Haladaptatus sp. R4: one gene and its partners. The protein of the gene in region 2 binds, or shares a complex with, the protein of the main gene of each other region. Links are inferred from orthologs where the notes say so. Each region holds a gene or a part of one and is shown on either strand. Other genes may lie near its edges.

What was found.
Region 1: the proteins of A4G99_RS13320 (region 2) and dph2 are in contact, whole or in part, in a crystal structure (PDB 6Q2D), measured with the Methanobrevibacter smithii proteins. The link is inferred for Haladaptatus sp. R4 from one-to-one orthologs. Residues at the interface, in WP_011954157.1 of Methanobrevibacter smithii: Pro482, Asn483, Lys484, His485, Tyr553, Asp555, Glu556, Glu559, Leu560, Leu591, His592, Glu593, Asp594, Ala595, Val596, His597, Arg598, Gly599, Pro600; in WP_011954460.1 of Methanobrevibacter smithii: Met1, Met3, Tyr4, Pro28, Glu29, Gly30, Leu31, Met33, Phe58, His80, Thr124, Gln126, Ser179, Gly180, Asn181, Phe182, His183, Leu185, Tyr201, Asn202, Phe211, Ile215, Arg291, Asp295, Asp296, Gln298, Met299.
Region 3: the proteins of A4G99_RS13320 (region 2) and rpl12p are in contact, whole or in part, in a crystal structure (PDB 5H7L), measured with the Pyrococcus horikoshii proteins. The link is inferred for Haladaptatus sp. R4 from one-to-one orthologs. Residues at the interface, in WP_048053510.1 of Pyrococcus horikoshii: Pro161, Met164, Met165, Phe168, Ser169, Ile172, Val195, Glu196, Phe202, Leu211, Ser212, Val213, Met216, Lys222, Phe223, Asn224; in WP_010886059.1 of Pyrococcus horikoshii: Leu100, Ala101, Gly102, Leu103, Ser104, Ala105, Leu106, Phe107, Gly108.

Annotation. Positions count from the first base shown.
Region 1 is NZ_LWHG01000028.1:467,160-472,435, reverse strand. The notes cover bases 1,055-3,862. They hold dph2 (diphthamide biosynthesis enzyme Dph2), read right to left. Parts: upstream 3,074-3,862; coding sequence 2,036-3,073; downstream 1,055-2,035. Other genes in these bases: A4G99_RS17410 (EthD family reductase), read right to left, coding at 3,678-3,862; A4G99_RS17415 (TspO/MBR family protein), read right to left, coding at 3,134-3,622; A4G99_RS17425 (hypothetical protein), read right to left, coding at 1,313-1,846; A4G99_RS17430 (triacylglycerol lipase), read left to right, coding at 1,055-1,169. Outside these bases: more of A4G99_RS17430, read left to right, coding at 252-1,054; more of A4G99_RS17410, read right to left, coding at 3,863-4,001; A4G99_RS17405 (GNAT family N-acetyltransferase), read right to left, coding at 4,153-4,656; A4G99_RS17400 (YbhB/YbcL family Raf kinase inhibitor-like protein), read right to left, coding at 4,693-5,276. UniProt on the Methanocaldococcus jannaschii protein: Catalyzes the first step of diphthamide biosynthesis, i.e. the transfer of the 3-amino-3-carboxypropyl group from S-adenosyl-L-methionine (SAM) to the C2 position of the imidazole ring of the target histidine residue in translation elongation factor 2 (EF-2).
Region 2 is NZ_LWHG01000021.1:749,292-754,723, reverse strand. Bases 1,829-4,792 are described here. They hold A4G99_RS13320 (elongation factor EF-2), read right to left. Parts: upstream 4,422-4,792; coding sequence 2,235-4,421; downstream 1,829-2,234. Other genes in these bases: A4G99_RS13315 (DUF5781 family protein), read left to right, coding at 4,563-4,792. Also shown: tuf (translation elongation factor EF-1 subunit alpha), read right to left, coding at 1-44; A4G99_RS13330 (homoserine dehydrogenase), read right to left, coding at 189-1,139; A4G99_RS13325 (amino acid-binding protein), read right to left, coding at 1,136-1,675; more of A4G99_RS13315, read left to right, coding at 4,793-5,324; A4G99_RS25960 (helix-turn-helix domain-containing protein), read right to left, coding at 5,403-5,432. UniProt on the Methanocaldococcus jannaschii protein: Catalyzes the GTP-dependent ribosomal translocation step during translation elongation.
Region 3 is NZ_LWHG01000031.1:82,589-87,758, reverse strand. The notes cover bases 1,055-3,756. They hold rpl12p (50S ribosomal protein P1), read right to left. Parts: upstream 2,717-3,756; coding sequence 2,393-2,716; downstream 1,055-2,392. Other genes in these bases: A4G99_RS21100 (DHHA1 domain-containing protein), read left to right, coding at 1,055-2,239. Also shown: A4G99_RS21115 (hypothetical protein), read left to right, coding at 1-182; A4G99_RS21110 (molybdopterin-binding protein), read right to left, coding at 186-389; A4G99_RS21105 (multiprotein-bridging factor 1 family protein), read left to right, coding at 498-1,016; more of A4G99_RS21100, read left to right, coding at 1,049-1,054; A4G99_RS21085 (50S ribosomal protein L1), read right to left, coding at 3,761-4,399; A4G99_RS21080 (hypothetical protein), read left to right, coding at 4,572-5,170. UniProt on the Methanocaldococcus jannaschii protein: Forms part of the ribosomal stalk, playing a central role in the interaction of the ribosome with GTP-bound translation factors.

The DNA of each region.
Region 1 (5,276 bases), on a different replicon or contig from region 2:
ATACAAAAAGGTTTGTGTATGTCTAGTAGTAATCTCGGTTGGTCAAACGGCTGTTCGCCGGGTCACCCTCGACGTGAACCGAACGGCGATTTCCGTGTCGGAGTCGCGGGTCATCGAGTACGAGGGACGGATATATCGAATCGGGCGTAAGGACGCGTGAAACCGCTCGGATGGATGTATTCGATCTCGCGAACAGAAACCCTAACGAATTTTGCAACAGATTTAATATCTGGAATGGGCTCTATGAATTCATGCCGCGCGACACCGACAGAAACTCAGAGGCGACCGAAACGACCGAGATAACCCGTCGGACCATGCTGAAAGGGACGGCCGCGGCGGCGGTCGGACTGGTCGGCGTCACCGGAACCGCCGCCGGGTTCGAAGGCGACGACGGGGACATCACCGGACCCGCGGATTTCCCCCGCGCGACGACGCGCGGTCATTTCGACATCAACTGGCTGTACGAGGAGGAGTTGACCGACGGGCACACGAAGTGGGATTACAGCACCGTCGGGGACATACCGGGCTACGGGAGCGCGAATCCGGAGGAAGTCGTCATCTCGGTTCACGGGTGGTTGGTCGCGCCGGACGAGGCGCCCGACCACTTCGAGACAGTCAAAACCTCACTCCGGAACAACGGCTACACCCATCCGGTCATCGGGTTCAGTTACGACTCGGACACGCGCATCGACCAGTGGTGGCCCGCGACGGACATCGCGGAGCGAAACGGCGCGAAACTCGCCAACTTCATCACCGACTACCGCGCCCGAACCGGCGCTCGCGTCCGCCTCATCGGCCACTCGCTCGGCGGGCGGGTCGTCCCATCGACCATCGGGGCGCTCGACTCGCTCGGCTACAGCGATTACGTCGAATCGGCGACCCTGCTGGGCGGGGCCGCCGACGACGAATCGGTGGCCGTCGACGGCGAGTACGGTCCCGCCATCGCCAACGTCGTCGGCGAGTTCGACAACTTCTGGAAATCCGACGATCAGGTGCTCACGTGGGCCTATGGAACCGCCGAGTTCGACTCCGCCGTCGGGGAATCGGGATGTGAAGGGACGCCGCCGGAGAACTACGAGGACCACAACGTCGATTACGTCCCCGACCACTTCTCGTATCACGAACCCGGCGACGGGTGTATGCCTGCGGTCGTTGGGGAGTTTCGATGAGCGAAGCGAAGGAGAGCCAGAAAAAGCTCCGCTTTTTCGCAGTTTCAGTGAGCGTAGCGAACTGGACCCAGTCAGAACCCGTTCCGACGCAGTTCTGACGAACGACGAAGGAGTGAATCAGAGCACGAAACACGGAACCGGATTTACGCGTCGATTCTATCGGTTGTCTCGCCGCGCGGGCGGCCGTACCGCGCGGCGAGTTCGTCCAGTTCGGCGGCGTAGCGCGCGTCGAGGCGTTCGACCTCCTGACGGCCGTTGTCGGTGAGAATCCAGTCGGTGACGCGGGAGTCGTCCGAAGTTTCGGAGTAGGCGTTCGGGTCGGCGCGGTCGCCATTTGAGGTTCCCAAATCGAATCGATCCTCCCGTAGTTCCGACTCGGAGAGTTCCTCGACGCGCCGGACGAGCCCTTTCTCGCGGAGTTGCGTGAACGTCCGTCGGATGGTCGATTGGCGGACCGTGCCGCTTTCGGCTGTCCGCGGGCCGATGTTGCCGTATTCGCCTCGCCTGATGACCGCCGCGATGTCGTCCAACACGCCGCCGACGGTCGTCGGCGTTGAGCGTTCGGAGTCGTCGCCGACCATATGGTTCAGGATGGTTCGTTCGACGTGGCCGCTGGTCAGCGGTTGCTCCGTCATGGGTTGTTCTTCAGCTTCGGCAGATTCCGTGTTTTCTACCATACTAAATGGTACGCATTTCCGTTGCATTAAGACTTTGGAATGCAACGCTTTTGTGGTCGGCACTGGACGAGTATGAGAGCGGGGAGTTCGGTCCGCGAATCGAGAATTCGAGTGTCATCGAAACGAAGGGAGAGATATCCTGGACGGAGTTGCGGCGAGAAAGGAGAGAAAAGCGCTACAAATATTTTCCTACCACGTGCCGTGGAAGGTGTCGAATTCGAGGGAATCTAACGGTTCGTTGCCGACGGCGATTTCGTACTCGCCGGGCGTGAGCATGGGCTTGTGGAATCGCGGACCGTCGTCGGTGGTGATGCGCGGGCACCCGGTGTTGACGAAGGCGTCCATGTCGAAGTTTCTCAACCTATCCGGCGTCACCTCGTCCATCGTGATGAGGTAGGCGTTCTCGTTCCCGTCGAGGATGTCCTGTGCGACGTCCCAGCGACCCTGTCCGATTTTCGTGCAGAAGATGACGCCCCACTTCTCGGCGTCCATCGCGCGGTGGACCGCGCCGTAGCGCTGTTTGAGGAATTTTTCCGTGTCCGCCACGGTGACGACGTTGTTCACGGGGTCGGCGATGACGACCGTCTTGTCGGGATGCTCCATCGCCAGTCCGAGCGGGTGGAACTTCCCGCCGCCGACGTACAGCACTTGGTCGGCGTCGATGTCCGCCGAGGCGTAGTTGCAGCCGAGAACCTGTCCCTCGTGGGTGAGTCGGTCGTCGCCGCGCCGCGTGTGCACGTCGAAGCCGCGCTCTTCGAGCCATTCCCGCATCCGCTCGAACTGGTTCATGTGCTGAGCGGTCGTGACGAGGCCGATATCGCCGACTTCGAGTTCCTCCATCGACTCCTCCATGATGGGGAAGACGTCCACGTTCGAGAACAGCGGGACGTAGATGACCTTGTCCGTGTTCTTCATCGGCGAGTGGCCGAAGTGGACGAACACGTCGGTGCGCTTCATCAGGTAGGTGTCCAGGTCACAGGCTCCGTAACAGGGTTGCCCCGAGAGAAGAATCGTCACGTCGTCGGGGAGCAGTTCGCGGAGGTCGTCGGCCACCTGCGGGCCGCGGCGTTTGAGTCCCTCGGGGAACTGCAGTCCCACTTTTTCGGCGTCGCGCTCCTCGACCGCTTCGATGATGCGTTCGAGTTCGTAATCCCATTCCCGGTCGTGTTTGAGAGCCATCCCGGTGTTTCGGAGGTCTCCCTCGCTGTACTCGCTCTGTTCGCTCATTACACCTCCCTTGCGGCCGAGAACTTTTAACCCCGACGTTCCCGGTTTCTCCCTCCTCGCTCAGTTCAGCCGCCAAAGTTCGTAGTTCAGCAGGGTGGCGAAGCTGACCCAACAGAGGTAGGGGACGAGCAGCGCGGCCGCCCGCCGGTCGATGCGAGCGAACGCGACCATCGTCGCGACGATGGCGACGAGCAGGGCGAGGATGACGGCCAGTCCTCCCGCGGGCCACTGCATGCCGAAGAAGACGAGCGTCCAACTCGCGTTCAGGACGAGTTGAACGGCGAAAACACCCAGCGCGAATCGGTTGTCACCTCGTCGCCAGACGAGATAGAGCGCGATTCCCATCAAGAGATACAGCGTCGTCCACAACGGTCCGAACACCCAACTCGGCGGTGTGAATCCGGGTTTTTGAAGCGTCGTGTACCACGTCGCCACCGAGGTTGCGGTCAGTATCGAGGGAACGATTCCCGCCAGTTCACAGACGACGATGCTCACGAGCAGGGCAGGCACTTCGCGCCACGAGAACGATTGACGGCGGACTATCTCCATGCGTTCGCTACGACACGAAAAAGGGTGTCCCTTTCCCCGAACTACGTTGGTTCGACTAGTTTAGTTCGTCCAACTGTACCGTCTCGTCGAGGATGAGCGTCGGACCCTGTTCCATGTCGATGAACTCCGCGGCGTCGGCCATGACTTCCTTTCCCTTCTCGGAGTCGAACGCGGCCTTCATGTCCGCCGTCGAGTCGAAGTAGAGTTCGAGGACGCCGTCGTAGCCCGCCTTCTCGGGGTCCTTCGAGACGGAGGTAACGTACTTCTTGACGTTGGGGAGTTCCTTCGCCAGTTCGGAGTGTTCGTCCAGCCAGTACTCCTCGAACTCCTCGTGGCTCATGCCGTCCTTGCGGACCAGCAAATCGACCATCTTTATCATGGAATGTGAAATCGTTTCCCCGGTAACTTCGCTGTATCGACTGGCGGCCGAAAATCGGGAATGGGGAACGGGGAATCGGGAATCAGGAACCGAGAACCGAGAAGAGAAATGAGATTTCACTCCCGGAGCGGAGCCGGATAGGTAAGCGTCCTTATGGTTTCATCCGTGGCAATCCCCGAGGTTTCATCCGACCCATCGCCCGCCAGGTCGAACACCTGAAACGCTTCGTCGGACGAGTCGAGCGGATTCTCGAACCCGGCGGCGACGGCCGCCGTGAATCCGAACCGTCCGTAGTAGTTCGGATCTCCGTGGAGAAAGACGAGGTCGTCACCCGCCGTCCGGGCGCGTCGAGGCCGATTCGGACGAGTCGGCTCCCGACGCCCGAACGCTGGTGGTCGGGCGCGACGGCGAGCGGCGCGAGCACGAGCGCCCCTCGTTCTTCGTCGTCATCGAGCGTGGCGTCCGTGAACATGACGTGGCCGACGATTTCGTCGTCACGGTGAGCGACGAGCGACAACGCAGGACGAAATTCGGACGACTCGCGGAGTGCCGCAACGATGTCCGCCTCGTCGCGGCGGCCGAACGCCGCGGCGACGACGTCGCTGATTTCATCGATCTCGGTCGCCTGCTCTTGGCGTACAGAGAAATCGTTCATTACTGGTCGTCACCGTCGTGGGACGAAATAAGTTCACTATCCCCGTCCGAATTTCGCCGTGAATCGGGTGCTACCCTGTCGTTTCCCGTCCATCGCGTTCAATAGGACGTCGCGTTTCGCACCCGCGTCGAGTCCGAGTTTCTCGTCGAGCAGGTACAGCGTGAATCGGTAGGTGTGCGGGCCGTCGCCCTTCGGCGGGCAGGGACCGCGGTAACCGATTTCGTCGAATCCGTTCGTCCCCTGTCGTGCCCCGCCGAGCGAATCGACCGTCTTCGATCCCGGAACGCCGCCCCCGATCCGGTGGGTGTTCGGCGGGAGGTTCCACAGCAACCAGTGGGTGAAGATTCCGCTCGGTGCGTCGGGGTCGTCGACGATGATGGCGAGCGATTCCGTGTCGTTCGGGACCGACGAGATTTCGAGCGGTGGCGAGCGGTCCTTTCCGCTACAGGTGAACTCGGTCGGCACGCGGCCGCCGTCCTCGAACGCGGTCGTTTTGAATTCCGTCATGGTGTTCGGCCTCGATTCCGTTCGCGTCGTCCGGTCGTTCCCATCGTGGCGAACGCCTGTGCACCCCGACAGGGCCACGCCTCCCCCAGCGACGCCGACGAGGAAGGTCCGTC
Region 2 (5,432 bases):
ACGTGGCCGATGACGGCCAAGTTCTGGTGTGGTTTGTCGCTCATTGTATATCTCACGCGCAGATGCGCTCTGGAGGAATTATTTGGCAGAAGCGGTTAAAACCATTTCGATACGCTATGCGAGCCATCTCGCCGCCGTCTGGCGGTTAATGGCAACAGATGTCATGGTGAAAATGAACACGGGGGCGGCTACGATTCGCGTTCGAGCCGCGTCACGTCGGCCAGCACTGCCGTCGCCGTTTCGGGGCCGCCCGCACCGCGTCCGCTGATGTTGAGTCGTCCGGCGTACTTCGTCTCGAATTGGACGATATTCCGGGTTCCGGACACCGCGAGCGTCCCGTTTTCGGGGACGAGACGCGGACCGACGCTGACACCGTCCCGGGCGACTTCGCCGACCAGCCGAATGGTCCACCCGTCCTCGGCCGCCAGTTCGAGCGCACTCCCCGGCAAATCGCGGATTCCATCGACGTCCGCGTCCGAAAGCGTGTGTCCACCGTCGAACAGTACGTTGGCGAGGATGGCGCATTTCAGCGCGGCGTCCGTCCCGTCCACGTCGAACGATGGGTCGGCTTCGGCCACTCCCAAATCCTGTGCTTCGGCGAGGACGTGTTCGTAGCTCAGTCGCTCGGTGGCCATCCGCGAGAGAACGAAGTTGGCCGTCCCGTTGAGTACGCCGCGAACGGCCGTGACGTTGTCCGCGCCGACGTCCTCGATGGTCGAGAGTACGGGAATCGCACCGCCGACAGTCGCTTCGAACAGGAGACTTCCTTCGCTGTCGCGTTCGTGCGCACGCAGTTCGTCGTATCGTTCCGCCACCGGTCCCTTGTTCGCCAGCACGACGTGACGGTCCCTGGCGAACGCTTCGCGCGCGTGGCCGAAACCGGGTTGTGCATCGCCGAGGGTGGTCGGCGTCGCCTCGACGAGCACGTCGTACTCGCTTTCGAGCGCCGTTTCGGGGTCGGCGTCCCCGACGGTTCCGTCGCTCTGCTTGCGCGCGAGTACAGACTCCACACCGATACCGTCCGCGTCCACGACGGCACCCGACGAATCAGTGAGCGCCGTCACCGTGTGGCCGTACTCGGCCGCCAGTTCGGCTACGGACCGACCGACAGCACCGGCTCCGAACACCGCGAGTTTCATGCTACCGCCTCCCCGTCCGTCAGCGGCTGGATGACGCGTAATTCCTTCTCACCGGCGATGGTGGCCACCGTGTCGAGAACGTCGTTCGTCTCGGTGGAATCCGTGGCGAGGCGCAGTCGAGCACTCGACACGTCGCTCGTCCCTTCGGGTGCGGACAGAGAGATATCGACGACGGAAGCGTTCGATTCCGTCGTGATTCTGGAGAGCGTGTCCGAAACGTCGGTATCGATGATATGCCCCGTGAGGATGACGGTAATCTCCTCGTCGTATCGTTCCGCACCCGCTCGAATGACGTTGATGCTCGCGGTTCGAAGCGCCGCGACGATGGTCTCGAACCGGTTCGGATGACATTCGAAATCCACTTCGACCGGAATGTTGCCGCGTGGTGTGAGCGACCCGCGTTCGTGAAAGACGCTGAGCAAGTTGCCACCGTGGTCGGCGATAGGTTTCAAGGCACGGAGCAGTTGACCCGGTTCGTCCGATAGTTCCAGCCGAACCGTGTATGCTTGTACGCGCCCCTCGTCGTGATCCGCCATGATGACTGGAGTGGGGTGATGGAGCAGTATAAGCCTTCAGACGGTCGCAAAATTATCCAATCGCAAGCGGGGGACGGGATGCAACGGAGCAAAACGGTGCGAAACCGGTGTTAGTCAGTTCCTGTGACAGTAGTTAACGGGGTCGTAGTAATATCCATGGAGGGTGAACCGACGAATCGGTGATAGAACATGAGATTTACCGATGCAGTCGGTGCGAGTAGTTCCGGTACGAGTCGAAAGCAGGATCACGTCTGTGCGTTCTGCCAGACCGCGTTCGACAGTCGAAACCAAGTGTGCCCCGTGTGCGACGCGGAGATCGTCTTCCGGGGGGACCGATAGCTGTTCGCGGCTGTAACTGACGGTACCTTCTCACCGATCTGAAAACGCTCGGCGAGCGATGCTAGCGACTCCACAGCCACGTGCAGTGAAACGGCAGTGATTCTACGCGGTGCGATGGCGATGATTCTACGCGGTGAGATATCCATCGAACAGCAGCGCAGGGCGTCAGCTCCTCGGTTCGTGACTGCACGAAAGAAAGGACGTTCGAGGGAGTCCTCGATTAGAAGTAATCGACGGCCTGCGGGAGTTCCAACTTCATGCCTTTGCGCTCTCGGATCTCCATGATGGTCTCGCGCTGGAGGTTGTCCGCCATAAAGCGGAACCCGGCGTTCTCCGTGTTCCACGACGCACGACCTTCCGTCGCACTGCGGATGTCCGAGGAGAACCCGATCATCTCGTCGACGGGCGCGATACCCTCGACGACCATGAGGTCACCCTCTTGGTACATGTCGTCCACGCGGCCACGGCGACCCTGAATCTCGCCGGACGCGGCACCCATGTGGTCGTTCGGAACGTCGATACGGACGTTCTGAATCGGTTCGAGGAGTTTGACGTGACCGTGGATGAGTGCGTTGTGCACTGCTTGCCGGACCGCAGGGATGACCTGTGCCGGACCACGGTGGATGGTGTCCTCGTGGAGACGTGCGTCGTTGAGCTTGATGAGCGTTCCCTCGACGGGTTCGCCAGCGAGCGGACCGTTGTCGAGCGCCTCTTCCAGACCTTCGATGACGAGTTCCATCGTCTCGTTCAGGTGCTGGATACCTTTCGTGTTGTCGATGAGGATGTTCGACCCGTGAATCTCCTCGACATTCTGGCTGATATCCTTGTCCATGCCAGCCTCTTGGAGCACTTCACGGCGCTCCTGTTCGGGCATGTCCATCGAAACCTCCCCGAGTTTCAGCTTCTCGACGATATCGTCCGACAGCGGTTCAACCGTGAGGTAGAACCGGTTGTGGCGGTTCGGGGAGATACCTTCGACTTCGGTGGTCGCTCCTTGGACCTTCTCGCGGAAGACGACGATAGGCTCACCAGTCGTCACCGGAATTCCCTGGTTGCGCTCGATACGCTGGGTGATGACTTCGAGGTGGAGTTCACCCTGTCCGCTGATGAGGTGTTCACCCGTGTCCTCGTTGATGTCGATCTGGATGGTCGGGTCCTCTTTGGAGACCTGTCGAAGCGTCTCGATGAGTTTCGGCAGGTCGTCCATGCTCTTTGCCTCGACGGACTTCGTGATGACGGGTTCGCTGATGTGTTCGATGGACTCGAACGGCGTCATCTCCACGCTCGATACCGTCGAACCGGCGATAGCGTCTTTCAGACCGGTGACTGCCGCGATGTTCCCGGCAGGGACGCGCTCCACTTCCTCGCGTTCGCCACCCATGTAGATACCGACGCTCTGAACGCGGTTCGTTCCGGCGGTTCCCGAGACGTAGAGGTCTTGGCCTTTCTCCAGCGTTCCGGAGAAGACACGACCGGCGGCGATTTCGCCAGCGTGCGGGTCGATACCGATGTCGGTGGCCATCAGGACGACTTCGCCGTCCGGGTCCACGAGTCGCATCTGCTCTGCGAGTTCGGACTCGTCGTCACCACGCCAGACGCGTGGGATACGTCGCGGTTGCGCCTCGATGGGGTCCGGGAAGTGTTCACAGACCATGTCGAGGATGACGTCCGACAGCGGCGTTCGCTCGTGGAGTTCTTGGCGCTTGTCGTTGCGTTCGAGGTCCATGATGTCCCCGAAGTCCATGCCCGTCGCTTGCATCGACGGCATGGAGACACCCCACTTGTAGAGTGCCGACCCGAATCCGACGGTTCCCTCTTCGACGGAGACGGTCCAGTCGTCCACGTCGTCCATGTCCTCGGTCATGCCGCGGATCAGCTCGTTCACGTCGTCGATGACGTTGAGCAGGCGGCGTTGCATCTCCTCGGGACCCTCTTGGAGTTCCGAGATGAGTCGGTCCACTTTGTTGATGAACAGGGCTGGCTTAACGCCCTCGCGGAGCGCCTGTCGGACGACGGTCTCCGTCTGCGGCATTGCGCCTTCGACAGCGTCCACGACGACGAGCGCACCGTCGACGGCACGCATCGCACGGGTCACGTCGCCACCGAAGTCGACGTGACCCGGCGTGTCGATGAGGTTGATGAGGTGGTCTTTGTCCTCGTACTCGTGGGTCATCGAGACGTTTGCCGCGTCGATGGTGATACCGCGTTCCTGCTCGTCCTCCTCCGTGTCCATCATCAACTGGGTGGCTTCGCCTTGGTCGGCGATCATGCCCGCACCAGCGAGAAGGTTGTCCGTCAGCGTCGTTTTACCGTGGTCGACGTGGGCGGCGATGGCGATGTTCCGGATCTGTTCCGGCTTGTCCATGAGCCGCTCACACTGTTCGACGATTTTCTTTCGTCTACCCATATATGGGTATCCCTACCTGTACGAGGTTGAAAAGCGTAGTGTTTTCCCGCCCACAAAACGGCTGGAAACGGCCCATTACCCTGCTAAACAGTCACATATGGCACAAGAGTAATGCCCATTCAGAGCGTGACAACAGCACGCATGGATATTCGAGTACACGGTTCTACGTCCCCCAACCCGTTCCTCAGTGCCTCCGACCTCTTCGAAACCGAACTCGACCTCGAACGACCCGTTCACGTTCGTGTGCGCGACGATCCGGACGAACGAACGTGGACCGCCCACCCCGACGGCCACCACGTCCTCAACATCTCCCGGCAGGCCGCGACCAGCGTGATGGCCCGCGAACTTGCACTCCACGAGTACTCGCACATGGCCCGTAACGAGCAGTCCCACCCCTCACACACCCAATCGACCGCCGAGGCGCTGTTCCTCGCCTTCGCGGGTCGGTCGGTCGAGCGTCGGAAACTCACTCACTGCTACCAGATCGCCAATCACATGAAGGACATCTACGCCGACGACATCACGCTCGACCTCGGTCCGAGCGACAAACTCGTCACCTTCCTCGAATCGCAACTCGCGGCGCTGGTCGCCGACCGTCCGCAACGACTTCCGGGCCGCCGACTGACCGCGACCTCCGACCCCGAGATGACGGCCGTCAACGCCGCGTTCGCGCTCGCCATGGTCGAGCGCCACGACCTCGTCGAGCGGGACCACCGCCTCTACGACCTCGCCCGAACCGCTTCCCGTGACGCTCCGTCCGTTGACGTACAGGGGTTCAAATACCGCTTCCTCTCGCTCGGCGACGACCCCACCGAGAGCGAGTACCGAAAAGCGCTGGTCGACGCCGCCCGTGAATACGTCCTCGGTGGCGAAGAAGGTGGTTCCGAACAAGCGGCGGACTAGGGAATCGAGCGGATTAGGGAACCGAATTCTTTCGGACGGCGGAATACGACGTTCGCTACGAGATGGACTCGGTAGGGATTACGATTCTTCCGGAGCCTCTGAACGAAC
Region 3 (5,170 bases), on a different replicon or contig from region 2:
TCGATGAACAGTACCTCATTTGGACGATTATCGGCGTCGCAATCCTCACCTTCCTATACAGCATTTTCATCAATCAGCGGTTCTTCGCGTGGTTCGGTATCGTTTTCCCGCTCATCGGACTGTACCTGTTCTGGCGACTCGTCCGTGCCGTCGAACGAATCGCCGCGTCGATGGAGCGATGAGTTTCAGTCCGACCGGACCATCACGTCTGTCGCCTTGACCACGGCGGTCAGTTCCATCCCCTCCTCGATTTCGAGGTTCTCGGCCGATTCGCGGGTGATGACGGCGGCGACCTCGTCGTCACCGACGTCCAGAATCACTTCCGCGGTTACGTCGCCCGTTTCCACCGCCACCACTTCTCCGTCGAGTCGATTTCGTGCGCTGAGCATCTTCGATACCTCGAAACGACCACGACGAGGTCGTGGATAAGCGTTCGGGCGCACTTTGCTCCGGAAATCAAACGCGATATTGAAATGTAGTCCCTTCCTAACGGGGGTATGGCCAAATACTCGACCGGGAACTCGTCCGGAAACGGTAGCGGCGGTTCCTGTGAACTCTGCGGGAAAGCCTCCGACTCGCTGACCGAGGCGAGTGTCGCAGGCGCAACCCTGCAGGTCTGCAAGGACTGCGCGAGTCACAACGACGCCGCGGAACCGAAGGAAGAGCGGAAAACGGGCGGAAACCAGTTGAGCGAGCAGGATCGCAAACGGCGCGCCGCACAGCGCACGGCGCGCATGGACGACGCCCGCAAGGGAGATGCACGCCACTGGGAAGAGGAAGGGACGAGCTACGACAGCGACCCGCTCCCGTATCTCGTCTCCGACTACGGCGACCGCGTCGTCGAGGCACGACAGGAGGCCGGACTGCAGTCCGGCGAACTCGCGGACGAACTCGGAATCGATGAAGACGACCTGCTCGCAGTCGAACAGAGTCGAGCCAACCGCGCGAGCGTCGGCGGGTCGGTCATCGAGGCGCTGGAGGAGCGCCTCGACCTGACGTTGTCGGAGTCGGCGTAGCGTTTTTGTCCGCCCGTTTCGCACGAACGGGTATGACTCACGCGCCAGCAGAGCCGTATCGAACGAGCTTCGAGGCGACCGTTTCGGCCGTCGATGGCACCGATATCGTCCTTTCGGAGACGTATTTTTACGCCGAGAGCGGCGGCCAACCGGCCGATAGGGGAACGCTCGACGGGATTCAAGTCGTGGACGTACAGAAACGAGACGGCGAGGTGGTTCACAGCCTCGAAACGACGCCCGACTTCGCCGAGGGGGACGAAATCAACGGCCAGATCGACGAGGAGTTTCGCACCTACTGCATGCGCTCGCACACGGCGAGTCACGTCCTGTACGGTGCGGGTCGGCGAATCTTGGACGATCTCGGCTACGGTGGCTTCGACATCGGCGAGGAGAAGATTCGCGTCGATTTCCAGACCTCGACGGACATCGACGACGGGGTTCTCGCGGAACTCGAACGCCTGACGAACCGCGCGGTATGGGACTCGATACCCATTTCGTGGGAACAACTCCCGAAGGAGGAAGCGCTGGAACGGGAGGAAATCGCGTTCAACACCAAAACGGAAGAGGGCGTGTTGAGCGGTTCGAACACGGTTCGCGTGGTCGATATCGACGGCTGGGACGTGGCGGCCTGTGGCGGCACGCACGTCGAGAACACCCGCGAAATCGGCCCGGTGACGATCCTCGACCGGTCGAACCCCGGCGAGGGCATGACGCGCGTGGAGTTCGCCGTCGGCCCGCCAGCCATCCGCACGCGGACGGAGGAGAAACTGAGCGCGCTGGACGCCGCACGAACCGCGGGCACCGGAATCGGAGATCTACCCGACGAAATCGCCCGTCTCACCGACGAAATCGATGCACTCGAAGCCGAGGTGGCCGACGCGAAATCGCAACTCGTCGGGGCGACCATCGCGGAACTCGCGGAGGAGACCGTCGTCCGGAACGGTCACGAGTGGCTGGTCGGAACCATCGACGGCGTCGGCCCGAACGAACTGAGCGACAGGGTACGGGAACTCGCGGGCGAGACGGCCGACGTGGTCGCGCTCGCCGGAAAGGACGGTTCGACGTTCATCGTCGTCGGTACTGCTGGCGAGGTCGATGCTGGCGACGTGGTGGACGACGTAACAGCCGAGTTCGGCGGCGGCGGTGGCGGCAGTCCGGCGTTCGCACAGGGCGGCGGCCTGTCGGCGGACCCGGACGAAGTCGTGGCGTATCTGCGGGAATAGAACTCCTCCTTCACGCCCGACCCCTCGAACACGAACGTCCACTCTCCAGCAATCACGTCGAAACCGCAGAACCATCCCGTCGGTCACGTCCGCGAACGCCGTCGCTCTCCACGCGGCGTCCGAAAGAAAGTGTTCGAGTTGAAGTCGTCGCGTTTAGCCGAAGAGTTCGCCGAGGCCCTCGCCACCGGCGTCCTCGTCCTCGTCGTCTTCTTCTTCTTCAGCGGCTTCCTCTTCTTCGGCTTCGTCAGCAGCGCCTTCGTCGTCGCCACCGGCAGGTGCAGCGGCACCACCAGCGGGGACGGCGGCGGCCTGTTCGACGGCCTCCTCGATGTCCACGTCTTCGAGTGCGGCGACGAGCGCCTTGACGCGGGACTCTTCGACGTCGACGCCAGCAGCGTCGAGCACGTCCGTGAGGTTGTCTTCGTTGATCTCTTCGCCCGATTCGTTCAGGATGAGTGCTGCGTAGATGTATTCCATGGTTAGTAATTATCCGAACATCGCGCCGAGACCTGCGCCTGCGTCTTCGTCGTCATCATCGTCGTCGTCATCGTCTTCAGGCTCGGCTTCAGTTGCTTCTTCGTCAGTCGATTCTTCTTCCTCGGCCACGCCGCCCGTTGCGGGTGCTTCGACACCGCGAAGCTCCTCAGGCAGCGCGTCCTCGTCGTCGATTTGTGCGGCAAGTCCGCGCAGTTGTGCGTCCGCTTTGCTCACGAGGTCCGGCACGACGTCCGGGCTCTCGATTTCGGCCTGCAGGCGAGGCTCTTGGCCTCGCCCGTGGCCTTCGAAATGAGCAGCGGTGCGGTCTGCTCGGTCGGGTACACGGCGTTGACCGAGAGGTTGCGGGCAAAGGCCGCAGCCGTCTCGATGTCCGTGCGGTACTCGTCCACGTCGATGGCGAGTTCGTCCGACTCGAACATGACGCCGTCCGAATAGACGGCGCGCAGGTCGAGACCGACCTCTTTCGGCTCCATACCGAGTTCGGCGAGGACGTTCGCGAGTTCCTGCGAAACCTCGTCGCCTTCCTCCGCGACGAGGCTGTCCTCGGTCACGTGGATGGAGCCATCCATGATCCGTGCGGATGCTCCGGCTTGCTGGAGTTCGCCGACGAACGGTCCGGGGTCGACACCCGTGTCACCCTCGGGGATGAGGATGTCGTTCGGGGAGACCTCACCGGCCGAGATCGGTGCCGGACTCTTCGAGTCTTCCAGTTCCTTGTACAGGCCGAACGGGTTGTCGTTCGTCCCGATAAGGCCGATTTGGCCCGTGATGTACTCCTCCAGGTCTTCGAAGCCACCGCCCACGGCGTCGAGCGCGCGCTGCACCAGCGTGTTACGGCTGACGCGAAGTTCCGCGCTTCCGTGAAGACCGCGGCGCATGTTCTGGAGCTGTTTGCTCGGAATGCCGGTGATGTTGACGACGCCGACACTGTTGTAGTTCTCGACGAAATCCGTCAGCTCAGCGACTTCCTCGCGCTTCCACTCCGGAATGTGCTCTGTCTTGTGTTCGGCTTCTGCGGACATTCTAGGCAACCTCCACCGACGGTCCCATCGTCGTTTTCACGTAGATAGTATCGACGTTGAGCGGTCCTTTCTCCAGATTGGAGTGAAGACGCCGAACGATAACGTCGATGTTGTCGGAGATGTCCTCGGCGGACATGTCTTCCGCGCCGACGAGCGTGTGGAACGTTCGTCGGTCGCCGCTCCGAAGCTGGACGGTGTTTTTCATCCGGTTGACGGTCTCGACGACGTCGTCGTCGGGTTGCAACGGCGTCGGCATCTTACCGCGCGGACCGAGAACGGTACCGAGGTATCGACCGATGTCTTGCATCATCGACGCCTCGGCGATGAAGAAGTCCGTTTCGTCCGCGAGGTCCTTTGCCGCGTCGTTGTCATCGCCCAAGTCTTCCAGTTCGTCGCCCGAGAGAACGTCGTCCGCGACGTCCTCCGCACGAAGGGCTGTCTCACCCTCCGCGAAGACGACAATCTTGGTATCTTGGCCGGTTCCGGACGGGAGTACGATACTCTCGTCGACACGATTCGACGGATCGTTTAAATCGAGGTCGCGCAAGTTGATTGCGAGGTCCACCGTTTCGCGGAAATTCCGCTCAGGTGAGTCCTCGAGTGCGCGAGAGACTGCTTGCTCTATCTCATTATTTGCCATCGTTCACCTCCGTAGTACGCAGGAATGCTCCTACGGGTCAGTGAAACAGGCCATGCCTGTCTCACCCGAATTTGACGCATGCGGAACTTAAACCCGTCGAACTATTTCGGCGAGATACCCCGTCGAGCCACCATTGGTTTGCGGTTTGGGCACGAATCACGTACAGACAGCGATGACGACATCGACGCTTCTCACCGGCCTCGTGGCCATCACGCTCGCGTCCGTGCACCTCGGCGCCGGGCAGGTACGCGCGTTTCGAGGGATACCGCGAAACTACTGGCTCTCGATCGCTGGCGGCGCGTCCGTCGCCTACGTCTTCGTCCACGTCCTCCCCGAACTCAAGGGCGGGACGATACTCGAATCGGTTCCGCTCCTCGCCGGATTCTTCGAGCGCCACGTCTTCCTCGTCGCGCTCGGCGGGTTCGCGCTGTTCTACGGATTGGAACGACTCGCGGAGGAATCGGGCTACGAGAATCGTTCTACCGATCCGGAAAAGACCACCCAACCGGGGACGACCATGAGCGTCTTCTGGATTCACGTCGGCGCGTTCACGACGTACAACGCGCTCATCGGCTACCTGCTCGTGCATCGGGAGCAACCGGGAATCATCAGCCTCATGCTGTACGCGACGGCCATGGCGCTTCACTTCATCGTCAACGATTACGGCTTTCGGGACCACCACCGGGACACCTACGACCGGGTCGGCCGCTGGGTGCTCGCCGCCGCCGTCGTCGTTGGGTGGGGAATCGGTATCGCCACGCACGTGGACGA